DNA from 2 places in the Caulobacter sp. GW821-FHT12A07 genome. Region 2 is predicted to be linked to the other one. Evidence: riboswitches for the same ligand, from Rfam matches in the RefSeq annotation. Region 2 holds a riboswitch; the other holds the start of a gene.

Region 1 (7,647 bases), on a different contig from region 2:
CCAGGCTGTCGACCATGCCCTGGATCATCTCGGGGGTGACGCCGCCGTCAGCGGCGGCCTGGGCGGCCTGCGAATTCGGCTCGACCAGCCGGCCGGCCTTGGCCGTGCGATCGATCTCGCCGGCCAGGATCGCGCGGCGCTCGTCGGCCGGCGGCAGCGAGGCCAGCAGCGCCCGCCAGCCGGCCAGGCCCTCGTCCAGCTTGCCGTCGGCGATCAGGGCCTTGGACAGGTGATAGCGGGCGGAAAGGTCGCTCGGGTCGCGCTTCAGCGCCTCGGCGAAGGCCATGCGGGCGTCGGGACCGACCTGGCCGTTGTCGCCGGCCACGAAGGTCTCGCCCAGGGCGGTCCACAGGTCGGCGCGCTGCGGGGCCAGCCGCACGGCGCGGCGCAGGGCCTCGCCGGCCCCGACGGCGTCGCCGCCGGCGATGCGCACCAGGGCGAGGTTGCGATAGAGCTCGGGATCGTTGGGTCGGGTCTTGGCCGCCTGCTCCAGCACAGCGGCGATGCGCGGCGGGTCCAGCATCGACGGGTCGGTAGACTTCCACTCGGCCACCCGGCGGGCGAACGGCTGGTCGGCCGCGCCGGGCGCGCCCACCAGCACATAGACCACCACGGCCAGCAGGGCGGCGATCGCGGCGACGGCCACCACCGCGCGGCGCGGGCCTTTACCGTCCTGGGGCCAGTCGGCCGCGCCCTGGTCGGCGGCGGCCAGCAGGCGGCGGCCGGCCTCGGCGCGGGCGGCCTTCAGCTCGCTGTCGGCCAGCAGGCCGCGCTCGGCCAGGTCGTCGATCTCGGAAAGCTGCCGGCGGTGGACGGCCAGGGCCGGGTCGTCGCCAGCGGGCGCGAGCCCGTGCGCGGCGCCCCGCAGCACCAGGGCGGCGGCGGCGGCGGACAGACCCGCGGCGGCGATCCAGAAACCGATCATGGTTCGCTGTTAGCCGCAGATCGACCTGCGCGTCAGTGAAAAAAGCACGTAAGGCGCAGATTGCGCGGAAGCGCTAAGCCGCCATCGCCGCGACGGCCCGTCGGCGGACGATCTCGGCGGTCTTCTCGTCGCGGGTGTGGGCGATGTAGGCGGCGGCGATCTCGAGATAGGCGCGGGCCACCTGCGGGTCGCCGCCCTCGCCGGTGCGGGCCACGTGCAGGCTGTCTTCGATGTACTGGTCCAGCCGCTGGTTCAGCTTCTCCAGCACCTTGGCGCGGGTCGAGCCATAGCCGGCCTGGGCCGCGCAGGGCCGCAGGTCCTCGATGAAGGCCAGGGCCGAGGCGGCGCGGCGCACCAGGGCCGCGTCCGGCGCCTCTTCCAGCTTCGGCACGCCCTTGCCGCCGCCCATCTTGCCCATCATCGAGATCGGCCGCAGCGGCAAGGCCAGGCCCAGCTCCTTGTCGGCAGCGTTCATCCGCGTCTCGGCCGCCTGGGCCGCGGCCTGCTTGAACTTGGCCAGGCGCTTGCCCCACGGGCCGTCCTTGGCCACGTCCACGGCCTGCTCGAACTCGGTCAACTGGTGGGCGATGCGCTGGGCCGAGGCCGCCGCCGAACGGCCCGAGGCCTCGCCGCCCTCCAGGTCGAAGCCGCGCACGTGCTCGATGCTGGCCTCGATGTCGGCCAGCATCCGCTCGCCGAATTCCTTGACCTCCGACGAGGCCAGGTAGCGGTCGTTGGGACGGTCCATCACCGCCGAGATCACCCGCAGGATCCGCCAGGGCTCGGGAAGGTGCGCCGCCAGCATCTCGAACATCCGCGGACCGGCGTCGTCGCTGATCGCGCAGGCGTCGCGATAGGCCAGGCGCGCGGCCGCCGCGCGCTCGCCGCTCATCCGGCTGACCCATTCCGACAGTCGCGGCAGGGCGTTGCGGACGATCACCGACAGGTCGAGATAGTCGGCCAGCTCGTCGGCGTCGCAGATCTGGGCGATCGCTTCGTACTCGGGCCGCTCGGCCGCGCGCAGGCCTCGGGCGGCGATCTTGCACAGCTCGTTGAAGACGTCGGGCGCGCCGTTGTCGAGATCCCAGGGATTGCAGCGCGCCGCGCCCTCGGCGACCTGGCGCGGCGCCTCGACCTTCAGCGCCTTCCACAGCAGGGCCAGCGCCCGGCGCGGAAACTGCGGCAGGTCCTCGGCGCGCGGCTGGCACAGCGGCGCGATGGGGGAAAGAATGGTGTTGCGGACGTAGCGATCGGCGGTCTCGTCCTCGACCATGGCCCGCACGGTCGCCAGCGCCCCCTGCCCGCCGGCGTTGGCCAGGGCGAGCTCGAGACTGCGCAGGGCCGCATCGGGCGCGGTCTCGACCAGCGTCCTGAGGATCTGCAGTTTGTGCGCGGCGATTGCGGGCATCGATCTCCGCCGGGGACGGGACATGTCCAGGCAGCGTCAACCATGTTGCCAACGAGGTTAAGACTTTCCGAAACCGCTGCTTTTTCAACACCGCAAGGCAAGGCGAAGTGTCGCGGCGCCGAAAGCTCCACCTTGACGACAGCGCGCTATCGCCAGAGTGGCGCGCGGTAGCGTTAACCCTCCGCGCGCGGCAGCGACAGCACCACCCGCAGGCCGCCCAGCGGCGAATCGTCCAGGGTCACCGAGCCGCCATAGGCCCGCGCCAGTTCGTCGACGATCGACAGGCCAAGCCCGGTGCCCGGCGTGTGCTCGTCCATCCGCTGACCGCGCTTCAGCGCCTGGGCCCGCTGCTCGGCCGGAATGCCCGGGCCGTCGTCGTCGACGGTCAGCAGCATGCGGCCCTCGCCGTCCGCCTTGGCCTCGGCGCGGATGCGGGCCTTCGACCACTTGCCGGCGTTCTCCATGACGTTGCCGGCCAGCTCCATGAAGTCCTGCCGCTCGCCCTGGAAGCACAGGTCTTCCGGACAGCGCCAGTCGATCTCCACGCCCCGCCCGTCGTTCTTGTCCTGGAAGATCCGCTCCAGGGTCACGGCCAGTTCGTCGAGGATCGGCTCCACCGGCGTGCGCTCGCCGCTGGTCTGCGAACGCGCCGCCGCCCGCGCCCGGCGCAGATGGTGGTCGACCTGCTCGCGCATGGTCTGGGCCTGGCGCTCGACGACTTCCGCCAGCGCCCCGCCCTGCTGGCTGGCCTCGGTCAGCATCACCGACAGCGGCGTCTTCAGGGCGTGGGCCAGGTTGCCGACGTGGGTGCGCTGGCGCTCGACGACTTCCTGGTTGTGGGCCAGCAGGCCGTTCAGCTCGCCGGCCAGCGGCTCCAGCTCCTCCGGATAGGGCCCGACCAGCCTTTCGGCCTTGCCGCTGCGCACCCCGGCGATCTCGCGACGCAGGCGGAAGATCGGCTGCAGGCCAAAGCGCACCTGGACGACGATGGCCACGATCAGGCCCACGCCCAGCAGCAGCAGGGCGAAAGCCGTGATCCGGCCAAAGCGGTCGGCGTCGTCGTCGATCGGGGATCGGTCCTCGGCGGCGATGAACACCACCGGCGCCGGATGCCCCGGCAGCCGCGTCAGGATCGCCGCCGCCCGCAGCGGCTTGTCCTGCGGCCCGCGCATGTCGAAATAGAGGGTCTTGCCCGGGTCGGCCGTCAGCCGGTCGATCTGGGCGGTCGAGAGCATGAGATCGCTGTCGAACAGCGAGCGCGAGCGCTCGATCGCCGAGAGCCCGCCGCCGCTCTTCTGGGCGAAGATCGCCCAGTAGCGGCCGGAATAGGCCCGCGTGGCGCGGATGTCGGTCAGGAACGGCGCCTTGACCACCCCGTCCTCCACCGTCGAGCCGGCATAGAGGTCGTCGGTCAGCACCGCCAGCGACTGGTCGAAGCGGCGGATGGCCGCGTCGCGGAACTGGGCGGTCAGGAAGGCCCCGGCCGCCAGCAGCACGAACAGCGTCCAGATCGCCGCCAGCAGCACCAGCCGCCGGACGAGCGAGCGCTTGCGGAAGTCGAGCATCAAGCCTCGCCCCCGCGCGCGATCACCCCGCGGTCTCGCCTTCCAGCGGGATCAGGCGGTAGCCGAGGCCCCGCACCGTCTCGATGCGGTCGGCGCCCAGCTTCTTGCGCAGCCGGCCGATGAACACCTCGATGGTGTTGCTGTCGCGGTCGAAGTCCTGGTCGTACAGGTGCTCGACCAGCTCGGTGCGGCCGATCACCCGGCCCTGGTGCATCATCATGTAGTGCAGCAGGCGGTATTCCAGCGAGGTCAGGCGCAGCGGCTCGCCGTTGACGCTGGCCCGCGCCGCGCGCGGATCCAGGCGCAGGCCGCCGCAGGTCAGGCTCGGGGCGGCGTGGCCGGCCGAGCGCCGCAGCAGCGCCCGCAGGCGCGCCAGCAGTTCCTCGGTGTGGAAGGGCTTGGTCAGGTAGTCGTCGGCCCCGGCGTCGAAGCCGGCGACCTTCTCGCTCCAGGCGCCGCGGGCGGTCAGGATCAGCACCGGCGTGGCGACATTGCCGCGCCGCCAGCGCTCCAGCACCGACACCCCGTCCACCTTGGGCAGGCCAAGATCCAGGATCACCGCGTCATAGGGCTCGGTCTCGCCCAGGAACTGGGCCTCCTCGCCGTCGGCGGCGTGGTCGACGGCGTAGCCCGCGTCGGAGAGGGCCAGCTTCAGCTGGCGCGACAGGTCGGGATCGTCTTCGACGAGCAGGATGCGCATGTCTCGGGGAACTCCCTAGAGCCTGTCCGGTTCGGACGGTCCCGTCCGAACCGGATAAACAGGCTCGCAATCAAAAGGTGGAGCGTGACGAACGCCGAAATCGCTCATGGTCTCAGCCGTCACGCCCTACCCGCCGCTGAGGATCCGGCCGCTCTCGGCGTCGACGATGAAGTCGATGCGGCGGCCGTCCGTGGTCGCCCAGCGGATGCGGTAGTTGCGACCTTCCAGCCCTGCGTCGAGCAGGCGGCCGGGGGTGCGGCGGGCGATGCTGTCGATGACCGCGCTCAGCGGCACCAGGCGGCCCGACTGCACGCCGCCACGCGCCTGGTCCTGCCGGGCGCGCCAGTCGGCGCCCAGCGAGTCCGGGCCGCGCTGGGCCAGAGCCGCGCCCGGGAGGGCGGCGACGATGGCGGCTGCGGCGAGTATGGCGCGGATCGGCTTCATGTCGTCCGGTTTAGAGGAGCACGGCTGAATGGAGACTGAACGCGGGGTTTATGAACGGTGTGCGACGTCCTGTCACGGGCCAAGCCCCGCTCGACCACAATCTGAAATCACATAAAGATATCTTTATGTCCTTGTTGACAACGCAGACCGGCCCAGGCTTGATAAGCGGGTCGTGGTCTGCGGACGTTTTGCGTCCAAAGCTAAGAGGGAAGCCGGTGTGAAACCGGCGCTGCCCCCGCAACTGTAAGCGGCGAGCGGCCGTCCGATACGTGTCACTGATGCGCCGAACTCGACTCGGTGGCGCATCGGGAAGGCCAGGACGGCGGCGTCGACCCGCGAGCCAGGAGACCTGCCTCGACAGATAACGTCCTCCGGCGGGGTGCCCGGTCTGGTCGCTAGCTCCAGGCGCGGGTCGGCCAGCCCGTTCGCGCGCCTATGCCTGCGCCCCGTCCAGCCTCCGTCACCATCGAGACAGAGGCTAAGAAATGACCGTCACCGTCGCCGCCCTCGGCTTTCCCCGCATCGGCCCCCAGCGCCGCCTGAAGACCGCCCTCGAAGCCCACTGGGCCGGCCGCCTCGACGCCGAGGGGCTGGAAACCGAAGCCGCCGCCCTGCGTGCTCTCGCCTGGCGCCGCCAGGCCGACCTCGGCGTCGACCACGTCCCCAGCGGCGACTTCTCGCTCTACGACCACGTGCTCGACACGGCCGTCATGGTCGGCGCGATCCCGGCCGCCTACGGCTGGACCAGCGGCCCGGTCGACCTGCCGCTCTACTTCGCCATGGCGCGCGGGACGCAAGGTGGCGGGACGCAAGGCGCGCCCGAGACCTGCAACCACGGCTGCTCGCATCAGACCGGAACCGGCCTGCCGGCGCTCGAGATGACCAAGTGGTTCGACACCAACTACCACTACCTCGCGCCTGAGCTGGTCCCCGGCCAGGCCTTCACCCTGGCCTCGACCAAGATCATCGACGCCTTCCTCGAGGCCAAGGCGCAAGGGATCCACACCCGCCCGGTCATCCTCGGCCCCGTCACCTTCCTCAAGCTGGCCAAGTCGAAGGATCGCCACTTCCAGCCGCTATCGCTGCTCAGCACCCTGCTGCCGGTCTATGCCGACCTCCTCCAGCGCCTGGCCGCCGCCGGCGCCGACTGGGTGCAGATCGACGAGCCCTGCCTGGCGCTCGACCTCACCGACTTCGAACGCGCCGAGATCCGCCGCGCCTACGGCGCCCTGACCCATGCCGCCCCGCGCATCAGCATCCTGCTGGCCAGCTATTTCGGGACCTATGGCGACAACCTCGCCACCGCCGCCAACCTGCCGGTCGAGGGCCTGCACCTGGATCTCGTCCGCGCCCCGGGCGACCTCGACGCCGTCCTCGCCCTGGCCCGCGACAGCCTCGTCCTGTCGCTGGGCGTCGTCGACGGCCGCAACGTCTGGCGCGCCGACCTCGAGGCCATCCTCGACCGCGTCGAGCCCGTCGTCTCCGCCCGTGGCCCCGACCGCGTGATCCTGGCCCCGTCCTGCTCGCTGCTGCACACCCCGCTCGATCTCGCCATCGAGACCAGCCTCGACCCGCAAGTCAGCCAGTGGCTGGCCTTCGCCGTCCAGAAGCTGGAGGAGCTGGCCGTCCTGGCCAAGGCCCTCAACCAGGGTCGCGCCGCCGTCCGCGACCAGCTCGCCGCCTCCAGCGCCGCCGTCGCCTCGCGCCGCACCTCGCCGCTGATCCACGACGCCGCCGTCCAGGCCCGCGCCGCCGCGCTGACCCCGGCCGACGCGACCCGCGCCACGCCCTTCGCCGAGCGCATCGCCCTGCAGCAGGCCAGGCTCGCCCTGCCGCCCCTGCCGACCACCACCATCGGCTCGTTCCCGCAAACCGCCGCCGTCCGCCAGGCCCGCGCCGCCCACGCCAAGGGCCAGCTGCCCGACGCCGACTACCAGGCCTTCCTGCGCGCCGAGACCGCCCGCGCGGTGGCCTGGCAGCAGGAGATCGGCCTCGACGTGCTGGTCCACGGCGAGTTCGAACGCAACGACATGGTGCAGTATTTCGGCGAGCGCCTGACCGGCTTCACCTTCACCAAGCACGCCTGGGTCCAGTCCTACGGCTCGCGCTGCGTGCGCCCGCCGATCCTCTACGGCGACGTCTCGCGCCCCGCGCCCATGACGGTCGAGTGGTGGGCCTACGCCCAATCCCTCACCCCCCGCCCGATGAAGGGCATGCTGACCGGCCCGGTCACCATCCTCCAGTGGTCGTTCGTCCGCGACGACATCCCCCGCTCTGAGACCTGCCGCCAGATCGCTCTGGCCGTCCGCGACGAGGTCGTCGACCTCGAAGCCGCCGGCGCCAAGATCATCCAGATCGACGAAGCCGCCCTGCGCGAGGGCCTGCCCCTGCGCCGCGGCGACTGGGACGCCTATCTCGCCTGGGCCGTCGAGGCCTTCCGCATCGCCGCCTCGGGCGTGGAGCCCCAGACCCAGGTCCACACCCACATGTGCTATTCGGAGTTCAACGACATCATCGCCGCCATCGGCGCCATGGACGCCGACGTCATCTCCATCGAGACCGCCCGCTCGAAGATGGAGCTCCTCGACGCCTTCGAGGCCTACGC
Region 2 (7,647 bases):
GGATAGGGGCGAGGATTGATCCCCGTCGACAGGTCCAGCCACGGCGCGGGCGCATCCGGAAAACGCGCCCGCGCCGCCGCTAGGCGGCCGCCGTGTCCGGAAAGGGACGACGGCGAACCGCTCATCAGAACTTCGCCCGGACGCCGGCGAAGGCGCCGCGGCCCACCGAGCCGTAGCGGTAGATGGTCTGGTATTCCTTGTCGAAGAGGTTCTCGACGCGGCCGAACACCTCGAAGGTGTCGTTCAGGGGATAGGCGGCCCGCAGGTCGAAGAGGGCGTAGCTCTTCAGGCGGCGGGTGTTGGTGGCGTTGTCGTAGCTCTCGCCCACGTACTGCACCGAGACGCCCGTGGTCAGGCCGCTCTTCCAGTCGTAGTCGGCGTTCAGGTTGGCCGTCTCGCCGGCGCGGCGCGGAAGGCGCTTGCCGTTGTTGGTGGCCGAACGGTTGATCGGGTCCATGTTGGTGTAGTTCGCCGTAACCTTCAGCGACGAGGTCACCTCGATGGTGGTCTCCAGCTCCACGCCGCTGGTCTCCGTCTTGGCGAAGTTGGCGTAGCCGCCGTAGTTGGGCGGGGTGTTGTTGGAGACGTAGTCGATCTGGTTGGTGATGTCGCGGTGGAACCAGGTCAGGCCCGCGCGCACGCGGCCGTTCAGCACGCTGTGCTCGACGCCCAGGTCGACGCTTTCCGACTCCTCGGGCTTCAGGTTCGCATCGCCGTAGATGCTGTAGAGCTGGTACAGCGACGGGGCCTTGAAGCCCTCGCCGTAGTTGGCGCGGAACACCGTCACGCCGCCGTTGGGGCTGTAGGACGCGCCGGCCTGGTAGACCGTGGCGTCGCCGAAGGCCGAGTGGTCCTCCCGGCGCACGCCGCCCGTCAGGGTCAGGCCCTCGACCGGCTGGGCGCGCAGGTGCAGGTACAGGCTGTCGGTGCGCGCGGCGTGGCTGTCGGGCGTCGGGTTGGGCTCCCATTCCGACGGCGAGGCGGTGCGGAACCACGAGCGCTCGGTCTCGGCCCCGAAGGTCGCGCGGAGGATCTCGCTGACCTGCCAGGTGCCCTGGTATTCGAAGCGCTTGTTGGTGCCGCGGGCGTCGAAGGTCTTGGGGACCGACGAGCTGGGATCGAAGTTGTCCCGGTCGGTCTGGGTGTAGCCGAAGCCGAGGCGGTTTTTCAGCGCGCCGTCGAAGGCGCTCAGGCGCACGCCGGCGTAGCTGACCAGTTCCTTGGTCTTGCCGTATTCGGGGCTGTCGGCGAAGGCGTAGAGCGGGGCGGGGAAGCCGTCGAATTCGTTCTTCGAGGCGGCGTAAGACGTGCGCAGGTCGATGGTGGCCCAGTCGGTGACGTTCAGGTCCAGGCGGCCGCTGACGCCCGCGTTGCGGTAGCCGTCCTTCTCCTTGCCGCCGTACGACTTGCCGAAGGCCGAGACGCCGTCGGTGGTGTAGTAGGCGCCGGCGATGCGCCAGCCGCCCCAGTCGCCGCCGGCGCTGAGCGCGGCGTTGCCGTAGGCGGTGTCGCGCGAGCCGAGCTCGGTCGCCAGCTGGGTGGTGAGCGGGCCGCTGGGCGTGGCGGTCAGCAGGTTGACGACGCCGCCGATGGCCTGGCTGCCCCACAGGGTCGATTGCGAGCCGCGCAGCACTTCGATGCGGTTGACGTTGCCGGCCAGCAGGGTGGCGAAGTTGTAGCCGCCGCCGGTCGAGGACGGATCGTTCAGCTTGACGCCGTCGATCAGCACCACGGTCTGGTCGGTCTCGGCGCCGCGGATGCGCAGCTGGGTCGTGCCGCCGACGCCGCCGTTGCGGGTGACGGTGACGCCCGGCGTGCGCGACAGCAGGTCGGAGATCACGACGGCCTGGGCCTTCTTCAGGGCCTCGGCGTCGATCACCGTCATGCTGGTCGAGACTTCCGACAGCTTTTCGGGCTCGCGACCGGCGGTGACCACCACCTGATCGACTTCGGCCACGGCCGTATCGGCGAAAGCCAGGCCAGGCAGGGCCAGGGCGGGAACTGCGGCCGCCAGGGCCAGCAGGGAAACAGGGCGCATGTCATTCCTCCGTGCGCGACAAGAAGGAGCGTGTTCTCGTGAACACGCCCGGACCGAAGCGTCGCCATGCGGGAAGACCCGATCGTACGGCGCACCCCGGCCGGACGAAGGACGACCGCGACAGGCAGGTCTCCTGGCTCGCGGGTCATCGTTGCTGCGCGTCGCCTTCCCAGCTCTCTTCCGAAGAACAGACCCAGTGGCATGTGACGCGCGAACTCGCCGCTTACAGTTGCGGGGGCAGCCCGGGTTTCACACCCGAGTTCCCTTTTCATCCTCTTTGGGAGGAACCTGTCGCGTCGGCTGGACTATAGGGTGCGCCGCACACCGTCAATCTGGAGTTCCCCGTTGTCACTGACCCTGGTTCTAGGCGGCGCCCGCTCGGGTAAGAGCGCTTTCGCGCAAGGGGCGGCCGAGGCGAGGGCCGCCGCGGTCGGCGTCCGACCGGTCATGATCGTCACCGCCCAGGCCTTCGACGCCGAGATGGAGGAACGCATCGCCCGCCACCAGGCCGATCGCGGCCAGGCCTGGACCACCCTGGAGGCGCCCTTCGATCTCGTTTCGGCCTTGCGCGGCCTGCCGCCGGGCGGCGTGGCGGTGATCGACTGCCTGACCCTTTGGTTGACCAACCTCATGCTGGCGGAAAAAGATCTCTCGACCGAAGCGGCAGCGCTGGTCGCGGCGGCCTCGGCCTTCGACGGCGAGCTCTGGCTGGTGTCCAACGAGGTCGGCTGGGGCGTCGTGCCCGACAACGCCTTGGCCCGCAGGTTCCGCGACGAGGCGGGACGGCTGCATCAGGCCCTGGCGGCCGCCGCCGACGCCGTCGAACTGGTCGTCGCCGGACTAAGCCTGCGGATGAAGTGATTCCCGACGCTCTCGCCCCGATTGCTCAACTTTCGGCGATGCGACGATTGCGCACGCAGACACCGGGGGCGCAGGCATGGTTAAGACCTATTTACACATTCGAATTCACTTAATTCGACGGGCGGGCTGCCATGCGACGGATCCTCATCGCCGAAGACGACATGCTGCTTGGCGGCGTCTACGAGGTCCTGCTGGAAGAGGCGGGGTTCGAGGTGCTGTGGAGCCGTGACGGCCAGGAAGCGCTGGAAGCCTTCGACGCCTTCGCGCCCGACCTGCTGATCACCGACAACGCCATGCCGCGCATGACGGGCGCCGAACTGATCCGTTCGCTCGAAGGGCGGGGGACGCCGGTGCTGATGGTCTCGGCCAGCGATCCGAGCGTGCTGCAGGTCGAGCCCGACCAGTGGCTCGAAAAGCCGGTGACGCCGGCTCGGCTGCTGTCGGCCGTGCGCGCCATGCAGCGCGCGGGCGTTCAGGCCGCGGCCTGAAGTCCCACCGCCACGGCTGTCGCGAACAGTCCAAGTCCCAGACCCCAGGCGGCGCAGAAGGCCAGGGTGGGGTGGCGCTGCCACCAGCGCGGCTGGGGAACCCCCGTGATGGTCTTGTCGGTCATGCGGTCGCCTCGCGTGGTCGTCGAAGAACCAACGCGAGACGCCCCGCCTTCAGTTCCCTCTAGCCGCCGAAGCCGCGCGAGCCGCCGCCGAAGCCGCCGCGCGAGATGACGCTGCTGCGGCTCTGCACGCGGGTCGGGGCCTCGTAACGCGACGGGGCGTCGAAGCTGTCGGTGCGCACCCGGCTGCGGCCGGTCAGGTAGTCGCGCGACACCGGATAGCCCGAGCCGCTGTAATAGGTGCCGTCGCGGTCGCGATACATCGGCGCGCCGCGATAGCCGCGGTTGCTCATGCCTTCCAGCGCCTGGCCGATGATGAAGCCGGTCAGCAGCGGGGTGAAGAAGCTGCCGCCGCCGTTGGCCTGGCTGCGCGGCACGCACTGGTCGACGCCGTAGCGCTCCTCGCAGCTCTGCTGGTCGGAGAACTTGGGCGCGTTCTCGGCGCTGGCCTTCTGGGCCTCGTCATAGGCCGTCTGGCACTGGTCGGCCGTGAAGTCGCCCGAGGCCTTGCACTCGTCGAGATTGGCGAAGCTGGAGGCGTCGACCTTCTTGCCCGAGACGGCCGCGGGGGGATCGCCCCACTGGGTGGCCGAGCCGGGATCGTCGCACGCGACCAGGGTGAAGGCCGAGCCGGCCATCAGGCCCGTCAGGGCCACGGCGCTCGAGCGCTTGCGGCGGCGGGACGGGGCGGGGGAGTGGGCGTTCATGTCCGGCCTCACGAGGTCATGCAGGCGGCGTTCAGCAGGCCGACGGCCAGCGAGATCGAAGCCAGATAGACGCCGGCGGCGACCTCGGCCTTCTCGATCCGGTCGATCAGGTCCTTCAGCACCGTGAACCGCACCAGGGTGAAGGCGGCGATCTGGATGACGGCGGCCAGCAGGGCCCAGGCGGCGAACTCCAGCAGGCTGACGGTGTGGCTGAGCGCGGAAGCCAGCGGCAGCACGTAGCCGACCACGGCGCCGCCCAGGGCGATGGCGGCGGCGACGTTGCCCTCGCGGATCAGCTTGGCCTCGTTGTAGGGCGTCACCGCCTGGTAGACGATCTTGAAGATCACCGTGAACACGCCGGCGGCGACGAAGGCCACCAGGAAGGCCAGGGCGCTTTCGCCGAAGGCTTGGACGTCGAACATCTCTAGTTTCCCCTATGGACCGTGGTTCAGGCGCGGAATTCGCCGACTTCGAGCGGCACGCCGATCATGGTTTCGAACGAGACCTCGCGGTCCTCGGTCTCCATCTCGATGGCCAGCAGCAGTTCGCGCCCCTCGCCCGGAAGATCGCGGGCGAACAGCATGCAGGTCTGGAAGATCCGCCGGTCGGGAATCCCGTCCCGGTCGTCGTGCAGGTCTTCCCAGAAGGTCACGGGCTCCTGGCTCTCGGCCTCCTCGCCGAACCAGAAGCGGTGGTATTCGGGCAGGCCGGCGGGCGTGAAGGTCCGGGCGCGCAGGCGCTTGCCCCAGGCGTCGCGATCGGCGCGGCTGCCCGGATAGGCGCTGTCCCAGGGGACGAACAGGGTGACGTCGGTCAGGCGCTGACCCTCGCGGTCGTCGGAGACCGCCTGAAACATCACGTGGTCGTCGGTGTAGAACCGGTGCACGAAGCCGCCGTCCTTCAGGTCCACCAGGCCCTGGGCGGTGATTTCCAGCGTGTCGTGGTCGAGCGGGAACTTGCTGTCGGCGCCGAAGCGCTTCCAGGCCAGAGGGTCCAGCCAGACGGTCCGCCCCAGCGTCACGTTGCGGATGGCGGGCAGGGCCGACTCGGGAGCGGGCTCCTTGCGGCCGAATAAGCGACTGAACATGGCTGGTCCCTGAAAGAACGCTCCCTCATGTACGGCGCCAGCCTGCGCTGTAAAAGGGGCCATGCTCGCTCTCGACGACTGGCCTTCGGTCTCCCATCTTGTATGAAACGGCCAAGATGGCCCGTGAAGAGGATGACGACCCGATGAGTCAGACGCCCTGGACTGTCCGCTCCCTGAAGGCGGCCCTGGACGAAGCGCCCGGCGTGGGCGCCGACGAGCTGAGCGTGCGGGTGCTGGAAGGCTCCGATCCGATCCTGCTGGTCACCATGCACTGGCAGGGCGACCTCGAGATCTATGTCAGCGTCAGCGACCAGCAGATCGCCGCCTCGGCCCTGCTGTGGCCCGTCGACGAACAGGAAGACCGCCACGCCTTCAACGAATTCCTGCTGAAGGCCCAGAAGCTGGTGCCGCTGTCGAACTTCGGCATCAGCGCCGTCGGCGGCCGCGACTACTACGAGCTGTTCGGCGAGCTTTCGACCACGACCTCGATCGAGGATATCGTCATCGAGCTGCGCACCCTCGCCGAAAACGCCATCGAGGCCGCCTCGGACCTGCGTACTTCGTTCTCCACCGCCGCCTGACCCTAACCGAAATTTCCCGGAGCCCTCCGATGTCCATCTGGCGCAAGCTGTTCACCCTGGGTCGCGCCGGCGCCCACGAAGCCACGTCCGCCGTCGTCGACGCCAACGCCATCCGCATTCTCGACCAGGAGATTCGTGACGCCGACACGGCCCAGGCCAAGGCGCGCGACAACCTGGCCACCCTGGTCGCCCGCCGGCGCATCCAGGAGAACGACGTCAAGAGCCTGCGCGAGCAGGTCGCCAAGTACGAGAACTCGGCCCGCGCCGCCGTCACCAAGGGCGACATGGACCTGGCCCGCCAGGTGGCCCAGCGCATCGCCGACCTCGAAAGCGACATCGCGCTGAAGGAGCCGCAGATCGGCGGCATGCGCGAGGCCGAGGACCAGCTCCACACCGCCATCGCCGCCACCGACCGCCGCATCGACACGCTCAAGCGCGAAGTCGAGGTCGTGAAGGTCAATGAGTCGGTGCAGCGCGCCCAGGCCGCCGTCACCGCCCGCGGCGCGGGCGCCGGCGCGTCCCTCGGCTCGGCCGCCGACAGCCTGGCGCGCATCAAGGAGCGCCAGATGGTCCGCGGCGAGAAGATCAAGGCCGCCGGCGAACTGGAAGACCGCCGCACCGGCGCGGATCTCGACGAGAAGCTGCGCGTGGCCGGCATTCTGCCCGGCCAGTCGTCGGCCGACGACATCCTGGCCCGCCTCGCGCCGCAGCGGGCTCCGCTGCAGATCGAGGACAAGGCCGCCGACGGTTCGAAGACCGAATAGGACGCAAGCGTGCGCCGTCTTTCCCTGACCCCGCGCCCAGACTGGCGCGAGAAGGCCGAAGCCGTCGGCTTCGTCTACCACCACACCGGCGGACAGGCCTATTGGGACGAGGGGACGGCGTACGCCTTCACCCTGCGCGAGATCGAGGAAGACCTGGAGCCGGCCGCGGCCCAGCTTCACGACCTGTGCCTGGATCTCGTCGACGAGGCCGTCGCCAGCGAAGAGCTTCTCGAGAAGCTGGCGATCCCGCCCGAGCACTGGGACTTCGTCGCCGCCTCCTGGCGCGCCAAGGAGCCGTCCCTCTACGGACGGTTCGATTTCGGCTATGACGGCTCCGCGCCGCCCAAGCTCTACGAGTACAACGCCGACACCCCCACCAGTCTGTTCGAGGCCGCCACCTTCCAGTGGCTGTGGCTCGAGGATCTGCTGGCGCAAGGAACGCTGCCGGCCGGGACCGACCAGTTCAACAGCCTGTTCGAGGCCATGCGCGAGCGCTTCGGCGTGCTGTTCCCCAAGGGCGGCTTCGTGCATTTCGCCAGCGACGCCGACGCCGTCGAGGACCGCCAGACGGTGCGCTTCCTCGAAGACCTGGCGTCCCAGGCCGGCCTGGATCCCAAGTTCGTGGCCATGGACGCCATCGGCCTGAACGAGGAGGGCCAGTTCGTCGACACCGACGGCTACCTGCTGCAGGCGGCGTTCAAGCTCTATCCCTGGGAAGACATGCTGCGCGAGCCCTACGCGGCCAACCTCGCGACAGCGAAGGTCCGCTGGCTGGAGCCGCCGTGGAAGGCGATCCTGTCCAACAAGGCGATCCTCCCGCTGCTGTGGGAGCGCCACAAGGGCCATCCCAACCTGCTGGAAGCCTATTTCGAGGGCGACCCGGCCGCCGCCAATCTCGGCGCCAACTATGTGCGCAAGCCGCTGTTCTCGCGCGAGGGCGCCAATGTCGAGATCGTCGGGGCGGGCGCCGAGCCGGTGCTCGACCAGGGCTACGGAGCC

Evidence for each region. Region 2 has a riboswitch for cobalamin ahead of AC1RRS_RS09075 (TonB-dependent receptor plug domain-containing protein). Riboswitches for the same ligand answer to the same signal wherever they lie in the genome.
Region 1: another riboswitch for cobalamin. It lies ahead of metE (5-methyltetrahydropteroyltriglutamate--homocysteine S-methyltransferase); the one in region 2 lies ahead of AC1RRS_RS09075 (TonB-dependent receptor plug domain-containing protein).

The regions. Positions count from the first base shown of each region.
Region 1 is NZ_JBXAQX010000001.1:560,103-567,749, forward strand. It holds gene ccmI (c-type cytochrome biogenesis protein CcmI) at 1-925, opposite strand, end outside; gene AC1RRS_RS02635 (hypothetical protein) at 999-2,333, opposite strand; gene AC1RRS_RS02640 (sensor histidine kinase) at 2,507-3,898, opposite strand; gene AC1RRS_RS02645 (response regulator transcription factor) at 3,921-4,598, opposite strand; gene AC1RRS_RS02650 (PepSY domain-containing protein) at 4,725-5,042, opposite strand; cobalamin riboswitch at 5,199-5,413, shown strand; gene metE (5-methyltetrahydropteroyltriglutamate--homocysteine S-methyltransferase) at 5,528-7,647, shown strand, end outside.
Region 2 is NZ_JBXAQX010000003.1:508,787-516,433, forward strand. It holds gene cobD (threonine-phosphate decarboxylase CobD) at 1-125, opposite strand, end outside; gene AC1RRS_RS09075 (TonB-dependent receptor plug domain-containing protein) at 125-2,038, opposite strand; cobalamin riboswitch at 2,145-2,345, opposite strand; gene cobU (bifunctional adenosylcobinamide kinase/adenosylcobinamide-phosphate guanylyltransferase) at 2,384-2,899, shown strand; gene AC1RRS_RS09085 (response regulator transcription factor) at 3,031-3,387, shown strand; gene AC1RRS_RS09090 (hypothetical protein) at 3,372-3,512, opposite strand; gene AC1RRS_RS09095 (DUF1190 domain-containing protein) at 3,572-4,216, opposite strand; gene AC1RRS_RS09100 (DUF350 domain-containing protein) at 4,225-4,638, opposite strand; gene AC1RRS_RS09105 (YjfK family protein) at 4,665-5,303, opposite strand; gene AC1RRS_RS09110 (YjfI family protein) at 5,447-5,884, shown strand; gene AC1RRS_RS09115 (PspA/IM30 family protein) at 5,914-6,648, shown strand; gene AC1RRS_RS09120 (glutathionylspermidine synthase family protein) at 6,658-7,647, shown strand, end outside.